Regions from separate parts of the Streptacidiphilus jeojiensis genome, predicted to be linked through region 2. Evidence: riboswitches for the same ligand, from Rfam matches in the RefSeq annotation. Region 2 holds a riboswitch; the other holds the start of a gene.
The links. Region 2 has a riboswitch for glycine ahead of gcvT (glycine cleavage system aminomethyltransferase GcvT). Riboswitches for the same ligand answer to the same signal wherever they lie in the genome.

Region 1: it holds a riboswitch for glycine, as region 2 does, so the genes downstream of both, gcvP (aminomethyl-transferring glycine dehydrogenase) here and gcvT (glycine cleavage system aminomethyltransferase GcvT) in region 2, are expected to answer to the same signal.

Annotation. Positions count from the first base shown of each region.
Region 1 covers NZ_JBEUKS010000023.1:57,193-62,062, reverse strand. Annotated here, with positions in the region: gene ABUW04_RS39000 (PRC and DUF2382 domain-containing protein) at 1-1,211, opposite strand, end outside; glycine riboswitch at 1,371-1,462, shown strand; glycine riboswitch at 1,463-1,566, shown strand; gene gcvP (aminomethyl-transferring glycine dehydrogenase) at 1,620-4,496, shown strand; gene ABUW04_RS38990 (DUF5999 family protein) at 4,588-4,779, opposite strand.
Region 2 covers NZ_JBEUKS010000008.1:152,854-157,723, reverse strand. Annotated here, with positions in the region: gene ABUW04_RS22965 (L-serine ammonia-lyase) at 1-919, opposite strand, end outside; gene glyA (serine hydroxymethyltransferase) at 1,040-2,305, opposite strand; gene gcvH (glycine cleavage system protein GcvH) at 2,326-2,703, opposite strand; gene gcvT (glycine cleavage system aminomethyltransferase GcvT) at 2,769-3,887, opposite strand; glycine riboswitch at 4,048-4,151, opposite strand; gene ABUW04_RS22945 (enhanced serine sensitivity protein SseB) at 4,254-4,870, shown strand, end outside.

The DNA.
Region 1 (4,870 bases), on a different contig from region 2:
GTCGGGGCCTGACCCACCGGCGCCTGGCCGGGGGCTTGCCCGCCGCCGGGCACCGGGGTCGGTCCGGCCGGGCGGGTGCTGTCCTGCACCTGGATGTGCTCCCGGTGCAGCTCGTCCCGGACGATCTCCTCCTCGGTGAACCGCTCGGTGACCAGGCGGATCCGCTCGACCGGGACGACCGCCTTGCGGACCACCACCCGCTGCTCGTGGAGGGTGACCTCCTCGGTGCTCTCGGTGATCTCCTGGTCCGTCAGCTGGGCGCGCTCGTCGGCGCCGACCGGGACCCGCTCGACCCGGATCCGCTCGCGGATCACCGGGACCCGGCGCTCCACCTGCTCGGCCGTCACGTACTTGCGCAGCCGGGCCTTGCCGAGGACGCGCCACTCGGTGGAGATGTCCAGCCGCTCCTCGCGGCAGACGAACTCGATCGGCTCCGGGACGCCGGCCTGGGCGGCGCGGGTCGCGGCCGCCGCGGTGCCCGGCAGCGGACCGGTGAGCGGGTCCGGCTGGTCGGCGCGCTGGTCCGTCTTCTGCAGCGACGGGGCCGGCTCGGCGGGGACCGAGGGCCGGGCCGCGGCGGCACCGGCCGCACCGGTCGCTGCGGCGGTCGGCGGGACCGAGGCGGTCTGGGCCGGCGGCGGGGCCATGAACGCGGCGGTGCGGCTGGTGTCGGCGGTGGGGGTGGACCCGGTCGCCGTGGTGGTGGCCGCGGCGGCTGCGGCGGCCGTCACCACCGGCATGGCCTGCGTGGCCGCGGGCGCGGCGGGGGGCACGACCGGAGAGGCCGGAGCAGTGGGAGTCGCCGGGGCGGTGGGAGCCGCAGCCGCGGGGGCCGGGTCCTTGGCGCCGCCGGAACCGGAGCCGGAGCCGCTGCCCGAACCACTGCCGCTGCCGCCACCGGGGACCTCCAGGCCGTAGTAGCGGTAGAGCTGTAGTTCCTGCTCCGGCGAGAGGTGCTGGCCCACGCCGAAGTCCGGGGAGTCCTTCACCTGGGACTTGTCGTAGGGGATCCGCAGCTCGTCGCTGACGAACTCGCTGGTGGCCAGCGGCACGAAGGCGTCCCGACCGAACAGCCCGGTGCGGACCGCGGCCCACTCCGGCTTGCCCGTCGCGTCGTCGAGGTACACCTCGTCCACGGTGCCGATCTTGTCGCCGTTGCGGTCAACGGCCTTGTGGCCGATCAGGTCCCTGGGGTCGATCTCGGTCTGCACGGGCGCGTCCACTCCTCGCGGCGGAAAGATGACATATGCGATCAACTCATACGAAAAGGCATAAAGATCGATTTGTCGAATGCCTACCGCCGTTACGGGTGTGTCACTGCTCCATTCGATGCACCCGGGGATCACGCTGATAGGCTGACGGCGACCGGTCGAGTGCGCGCGGGAGAGACCGTGCACCTCTGCGGCGCCGAAGGAGCAACTCCTCCCCGGAAACTCTCAGGCATCCGTACCGCGCGCGCGAGGTCACTCTGGAAAGCGGGGCCCGTCCGTGAGGGTCCACACCGACGGTGAAAGCCGGCTGTCCCTGGCCGGTGAAGCTCTCAGGTTCCATGACAGAGGGGGAGGTCGTCCCGGCACGCCCATCGTGCCAACCGGGTCCGACCAGGAGGCTCTCCCGCCATGACGTCCCCCTTCCACGAGCGGCCCTTCGAGCAGCGCCATATCGGTCCCGACGCCGACGCGCAGGCCAAGATGCTGGCCCAGGTCGGCTACAGCAGCCTGGACGAGCTCACCTCCGCCGCCGTCCCCGCGGCGATCCGCAGCCTGGAGGCGCTGGACCTGCCGGGTGCCCGCTCCGAGGCCGAGGTGCTGGCCGAGCTGCGGGCGCTGGCCGGCCGCAACCAGGTGCTGCGCCCGATGATCGGCCTGGGCTACCACGGCACCTTCACCCCGCCGGTGATCCTGCGCAACGTGCTGGAGAACCCCTCCTGGTACACCGCCTACACCCCCTACCAGCCGGAGATCTCCCAGGGCCGGCTGGAGGCGCTGATCAACTTCCAGACCGTGGTGTCCGACCTCACCGGGCTGCCCACCTCGGGCGCCTCGCTGCTGGACGAGGGCACCGCCGCCGCCGAGGCCGTGGCGCTGGCCCGCCGGGTCGGCAAGGTCAAGGGCGGCGTCTTCGTCATCGACGCCGACGCCCTGCCGCAGACCATCGCGGTGATCCGGACCCGCTGCGAGCCCACCGGCGTGGAGACCGTGGTCGCCGACCTCAGCGAGGGCATTCCGGCGGAGGTCGCCGAGCGCGGCGTCTTCGGCGTGCTGCTGCAGTACCCGGGCGCCTCGGGGGCCGTCCGCGACCTGGCGCCGGTGATCGAGCAGGCCCACGGTCTGGGCGCGGTCGTAGCTGTCGCCGCCGACCTGCTGGCGCTGACCCTGATCGCCTCGCCCGGCTCGCTCGGCGCCGACATCGCCATCGGCACCACCCAGCGCTTCGGCGTCCCGATGGGCTTCGGCGGCCCGCACGCCGGCTACATGTCGGTGCGCGCCGAGTACGCCCGCAGCCTGCCCGGACGCCTGGTCGGCGTCTCCGTCGACGCCGACGGCAACCGCGCCTACCGGCTGGCGCTGCAGACCCGCGAGCAGCACATCCGCCGCGAGAAGGCCACCAGCAACATCTGCACCGCGCAGGTGCTGCTCGCCGTGATGGCGTCGATGTACGCGGTCTACCACGGCCCGGACGGGCTGAAGGAGATCGCGCTGCGCACCCACCGCTACGCCGCCGCGCTGGCGCAGGGTCTGCAGCAGGGCGGCGTGGAGATCCTGCACGACGCGTTCTTCGACACCGTCACCGCGCGGGTCCCCGGCCGCGCCGCCGAGGTCGTCGACTCGGCCCGGCTGGCCGGGGTGAACCTGCGTCAGGTCGACGCCGACACGGTCGGCATCAGCTGCGACGAGACCACCACCGCGGCCGATCTGGCCGGGGTCTGGACCGCCTTCGGCGTGCACGCCGCCGCGGGTGACCTGGAGGCGCTGAACTCGGCCGCCGGCGAGGTGCTGTCCGGCTCGCTGCTGCGCACCGACGACTACCTGACCCACCCGGTGTTCCACGGCCACCGCTCCGAGACCGGCATGCTGCGCTACCTGCGCAGGCTCGCCGACAAGGACTACGCGCTCGACCGGGGCATGATCCCGCTGGGCTCCTGCACCATGAAGCTCAACGCCACCACCGAGATGGAGGCGATCACCTGGCCGGAGTTCGCCGACGTCCACCCCTTCGCCCCCGAGCACCAGGCCGCCGGGTACCTGACGCTGATCCACGAGTTGGAGGACCGGCTCGCCGAGCTCACCGGCTACGACAAGGTCAGCCTGCAGCCCAACGCCGGGTCGCAGGGCGAGCTGGCCGGGCTGCTCGCGGTCCGTGCCTACCACCGCGCCAACGGCGACACCGGCCGTGACGTCTGCCTGATCCCCTCCTCCGCGCACGGAACCAACGCCGCCAGCGCGGTGATGGCCGGGATGCGGGTGGTGGTCGTGAAGACCCTGGTCGACGGGGACGTCGACGTCGAGGACCTGACCGCCAAGATCGAGCAGCACCGGGACCGGCTCGCGGTGCTGATGGTCACCTACCCGTCCACCCACGGCGTGTTCGAGGAGAACATCGCCGACATCTGCGCGGCCGTGCACGACGCCGGCGGCCAGGTGTACGTCGACGGCGCCAACCTCAACGCCATGGTGGGCCTGGCCAAGCCGGGGCGGTTCGGCGGCGACGTCTCGCACCTGAACCTGCACAAGACCTTCTGCATCCCGCACGGCGGCGGCGGCCCCGGCGTGGGTCCGGTCGCGGTGCGCTCGCACCTGGCGCCGTACCTGCCGAACCACCCGCTGCAGCCCTCGGCGGGTCCGGAGACCGGCGTCGGCCCGATCTCGGCGGCGCCCTGGGGCTCGGCGGCGATCCTGCCGATCTCCTGGTCCTACGTCCGGCTGATGGGCGGCGAGGGGCTGAAGCGGGCCACCCAGGTCGCGGTGCTCAGCGCCAACTACATCGCCAAGCGGCTGGCGCCGTACTACCCGGTGCTCTACACCGGCCCGGCCGGGCTGGTCGCGCACGAGTGCATCATCGACCTGCGGCCGCTGGCCAAGGCCGCCGGGGTGAGCGTGGACGACGTCGCCAAGCGGCTGATCGACTACGGCTTCCACGCGCCGACGATGTCGTTCCCGGTGGCCGGGACGCTGATGATCGAGCCCACCGAGAGCGAGGACCTGGGCGAGATCGACCGCTTCTGCGAGGCGATGATCGCCATCCGCGGGGAGATCGACAAGGTCGGCGCCGGGGACTGGCCGGTCGGGGACAACCCGCTGGCCAACGCACCGCACACGGCCGCGGTGCTGGCGGCGGGGGAGTGGGAGCACCCGTACACCCGTCAGGAGGCGGTGTTCCCGGGCGGGTTGAACCCGGCGGAGAAGTACTGGCCGCCGGTGCGTCGGATCGACGGGGCGTTCGGGGACCGGAACCTGGTGTGCTCGTGCCCTCCGCTTGAGGACTACGAGGGATAGCACGGACATAAGGGGCGCGGGGAACTGCGCGACCGGCCATGCACCAAGGTGCACCCGCCGGCGGACAGTTCCCCGCGCCCCTTCGTGCGTTCTATGCCGCTGCGGCGAGGCTTCGGTGGGGGGCGATCACCCGGCCGTCGGGGAGGATCTCGCCGGTGTCCTCGAACAGGAGGACCCCGTTGCACAGCAGGCTCCAGCCCTGCTCGGGGTAGCTGGCCACGACGACGGCGGCCTCGCGGTCGGTGGAGTCGGCCGACGGGCACTCAGGACGGTGCTGGCACATAGCTCGTACCCTCGATTCGCAGTTGCTGGTCACCGCGCGGTCCGCTTCGGAAGGTGTGAACCGCCTGCTTCCCGGGTAGAAGCTGAAGCCG
Region 2 (4,870 bases):
CCGGGATGAAGTTCAGGTAGTAGTGCAGCACCGCCGGGATGATGCCGGCCGCGCCGTTGGTCGGGGCGGTGACCACCCGGCCGCCGGAGGCGTTCTCCTCGTTGACGGCCATCGCGTAGAGGGTGACCCACTCCATCGCGTTGGCCGGGCCGATGCCCTCGACCCGCAGCGCCCGCGCCGCCGGTGCGGCCCGGCGCCGGACCTTGAGGCCGCCGGGCAGGATGCCCTCGTGGTTCATGCCGTTGCGGACGCACTCCTGCATGACCCGCCAGATCTCCAGCAGACCCGCCCGGATCTCCGGCTCCGACCGCCAGGCCTTCTCGTTCTCCATCATCAGCGCGGAGACCGAGAGCCCGGTCTCGTTGGTCCAGCGCAGCAGGTCGGCGCCGGTGCGGAAGGGGTACCGCAGCACGGTGTCGTCGGGCTTGACCCGGTCCGCGCCGATGGCGTCCTCGTCCACCACGAAGCCGCCGCCGACCGAGTAGTAGGTCTTCTCCAGCAGCGGAACCCCGGCCGCGTCGTAGGCGCAGAGGGTCATCCCGTTCGCGTGGTACGGCAGTGACCTGCGGCGGTGCAGCACCAACTGGGTGTCGGCGTCGAAGGCGATCTCGTGCAGGCCCAGCAGCCGCAGCCGCCGCTCCGCCTTGATCCGCTCCACGTCCAGGTCCGCCTGGAGGATGTCCACGGTGCGCGGAGAGTTCCCCTCCAGCCCCAGCAGGACCGCCTTGGGGGTGCCGTGCCCGTGCCCGGTCGCGCCGAGCGAGCCGAAGAGCTCGGCCCGCACCGAAACGGTCTGTGCCAGCACGCCCTCGGACTTCAGCCGCCGGGCGAACATCCGGGCCGCGCGCATCGGTCCGACGGTGTGCGAGCTGGAGGGCCCGATCCCGATGGAGAAGAGGTCGAAGACGCTGATGGCCACGGTGAACCTTTACAGAGAGAGAAAGTTGCAACCCCCCAGGGGCGCGGGGAACTGCGCGAGCAACCCACCACCTACGCAGTGGACCGCTTCCGACAGCAACCCCGCGCCCCCGGTCCCGGACTACAGCTCCGGGTAGAGCGGGTACTTAGCCGCCAACGCAGCAACCCGCTGCGCCAACGCTTCACGCTTCTCGTCGAACGACGGCTTCAGCGCCTCCGCGATGACATCGGCCACCTCCGCGAAGTCCTCCGCGCCGAACCCACGGGTGGCCAGCGCCGGAGCGCCGATCCGCAGGCCCGAGGTGACCATCGGCGGACGCGGGTCGAAGGGAACCGCGTTGCGGTTGACGGTGATGCCGACCGCGTGCAGCCGGTCCTCCGCCTGCTGGCCGTCCAGCTCGGACTTCCGCAGGTCCACCAGGACCAGGTGGACGTCGGTGCCGCCGGAGAGCACCGACACGCCGGCCTCGGTGGCGTCCGGGCGGGTGAGCCGCTCGGCGAGGATCTTCGCGCCTTCGAGGGTACGCCGCTGCCGGTCCTTGAACTCGTCCGTCGCCGCGACCTTGAAGGAGACCGCCTTGGCCGCGATCACATGCTCCAGCGGACCGCCCTGCTGGCCCGGGAAGACCGCGGAGTTGATCTTCTTGGCGTACTCGGCCTTGGAGAGGATCACGCCGCCGCGCGGGCCGCCGAGGGTCTTGTGGGTGGTGGTGGTGACCACGTCGGCGTAGGGGACCGGCGAGGGGTGCAGCCCCGCCGCCACCAGGCCGGCGAAGTGCGCCATGTCCACCATCAGCAGCGCGCCCACCGAGTCGGCGATCCGCCGGAACGCGGCGAAGTCCAGCTGCCGCGGGTAGGCGGACCAGCCCGCGATGATCAGCTGCGGCTGGTGCTCCTTGGCGAGGCGCTCGACCTCGTCCATGTCGACCAGGTTGGTCTCGGCGTCCACGTGGTACGCGGCCACGTTGTAGAGCTTGCCGGAGAAGTTGATCTTCATGCCGTGGGTCAGGTGCCCGCCATGGGCCAGGTCCAGGCCCAGGATGGTGTCGCCCGGCTTGAGCAGCGCGAACATCGCCGCGGCGTTGGCCGAGGCGCCCGAGTGCGGCTGGACGTTGGCGTGCTCCGCGCCGAACAGCTCCTTGACCCGGTCGATCGCCAGCTGCTCGACCACGTCGACGTGCTCGCAGCCGCCGTAGTAGCGGCGGCCCGGGTAGCCCTCGGCGTACTTGTTGGTGAGGACCGAGCCCTGTGCCTCCAGCACCGCCACCGGGGCGAAGTTCTCGGAGGCGATCATCTCCAGGGTGGACTGCTGGCGGTGCAGCTCGGCGTCCACCGCCGCAGCGACCTCGGGGTCGAGGGAGTGCAGGGACTGGTTCAGAACCGTCATGTCTTTCGTTCCCTAAAGGACTAGGCGCCGGTGTGGGCGGAGTACTCGTCGGCGGTCAGCAGGCCCTCGGGGGTGCCGTCGAGCCGGATCTTGAACAGCCAGCCCTCGGCGAAGGGGGCGGAGTTGACCAGGGCGGGGTCGTCCACCACGGCCTGGTTGGCCTCGACCACCTCGCCGGTGGCGGGGGAGTAGAGGTCGCTGACCGACTTGGTCGACTCCAGCTCGCCGCAGGTCTCGCCGGCGGAGACGGTCTGGCCGACCTCGGGGAGCTGCACGTAGACGACGTCACCGAGCGCGTCGGCGGCGAACGCGGTGATTCCCACGGTGGCCACGCCGTCCTCGACGGCCGTCAGCCACTCGTGTTCCTTGCTGTAGGTGAGGTGCTGGGGGTTGCTCATGGCTGCGATTCTCCAGGATGAGGAAGGGGAGGGCGAAACGGGTCCGTACAGGAAGACGGCGGCGGCTATCGGGCGCGCGTGTAGAACGGCAGCTCGACGACCTCGACCGGCTCGTGCGTGCCGCGGACGTCCACGGCCACCGCGGTCCCGGGGGCGGCGTGCGCGGCGTCCACGTACGCCATCGCGATCGGCTTCCCCAGGGTGGGGGAGGGGGCGCCGGAGGTGATGCTGCCGATGACCGTGCCGTCGCCCGACACCACCGGCATCCCGGCCCGGGGCACCCGGCGGCCGGGGGAGACCAGGCCGACCCGGACCCGCGGCGGGTGGGTGGCGGCCAGCTCGGCCGCCTTCTCCAGGGCCTCGCGGCCGACGAAGGCGCCGCCGTTGGTGGTCTTGTCGAAGCGGACCACCCGGCCCAGGCCGGCGTCGAACGGGGTCAGCTCGGTGCTGAGCTCGTGCCCGTACAGCGGCATCCCGGCCTCCAGCCGCAGGGTGTCCCGGCAGGACAGCCCGCAGGGCACCAGGCCCTTGGCCGCGCCCGCCTCGGACAGTGCGTTCCACAGCGGCTCGGCGTCGCCGGGGGCCACGAACAGCTCGAAGCCGTCCTCGCCGGTGTAGCCGGTGCGGGCCAGCAGCGCCGGGCGGCCGGCCACGGTGGCGGGCAGCGAGGTGTAGTACTTCAGCGCCGGCAGGTCGGCGTCGGTCAGCGGGGCCAGGATCGCGGTCGCCTCCGGGCCCTGGATCGCGATCAGCGCGTAGGCGTCGCGGTCGTCGCGCACCTCGGCGTCGAAGCCCTCGGCGCGCGCCGTCAGCTCGTCCAGCACCAGCTGGGCGTTGGAGGCGTTGGCGACGACCAGGAACTCCGCCTCGCCGGTGCGGTAGACGATCAGGTCGTCCAGGATGCCGCCGTCGGCCGCGCAGATCATGGTGTAGCGGGCCTTGTTCACGGCCAGTGCCGAGACGAAGCCGACCAGCGCGTGGTCCAGCAGTTCCCCGGCCTGCGGGCCGGTCACGGCGATCTCCCCCATGTGGGAGAGGTCGAACAGGCCGGCCCGGGTGCGGACGGCGTTGTGCTCCTCGCGCTCGCTGCCGTAGCGCAGCGGCATGTCCCAGCCGGCGAAGTCGGTCATGGTGGCGCCGAGGGCGCGGTGGACCTGGTCCAGCGCGGTGTATCGCAGGGTCATGGACACTCTCCTGATAGCTCTCAAGGACATGCTGCGGCAGGGGCTCCCCCTCTGTCGCTGCGACCTGAGAGCTTCACCGTGTCGCCCACCGATAGGAGGAGGGGACAGCGGCTTGCACCGTTGGTGGGTCCGCCAGTGGCGGACCGCTTTCCAGATGTGCCTAGCCCGTGCGGTATGGGTGCCTGAGAGATTCCGGGGAGGGCTTGCTCCTTCGGCGCCGGCTGCGCACCCTGGGGTACGGCCTGGCTCTCCCGCGCGGGTTCGAACGGCCGGTGTGGAGTTGTTGGTCGCGCTCATCATGGCACGTCCCGGCCCGCTACTGTGTCGGCCAGACGACAGTGTGACGGAGAACGGCGGTACCCGCAGATGCACCCGGCCATCCCCCCGCAGCCGGACGGCCCGCAGCCGGGCTGGCCGGCGAACGACCTGGAGCGGGTGCTGGCCGCCGCCGTGGGCGACCCCGGCGCCACCCCGAGGGTGGTCGAGGTGCTGCGCCGCTCCGTCGTCTGGGTGCCGCTGCCGGGTGGCGGCGGCTACGACGCGGGGACCCTGGAGCTGCCGACCACCGAGCTGGCCGGGCAGCCCTTCGTCCCGGTGTTCAGCTCGGAGGAGCAGCTGCGCCGGGTCGCCGGGCCGATGTCCTTCACCGTCGCGCCGGTGCGCGAGCTGGCCCAGGGGATGCCGCTGGGCGTCGGCATCGTGGTCAACCCTGAGGGCGCGGTCGGCATGCCGGTCCCGGCGGCCGGGGTCGCCGAGCTGTGCGGACGGGCGGCCGACGGCCCCTCCGGGGAGGGCTCGGCCGAGGAGCGCGGCGCGCGGGTCGGGCTGCGGGTCCCGGAGCCGTACGAGGAGCCGGTGGAGTTCCTGGCCGCCGTGGTGGACGAACTCGCCCGGGTACCGGTCGTGCTGACGGCCCGTCGGGTGCTGGCCCGGGTCGAGGCCGACCAGGAGAAGCTGTTCGTCGGGGTGGAGCTGGACCGCTG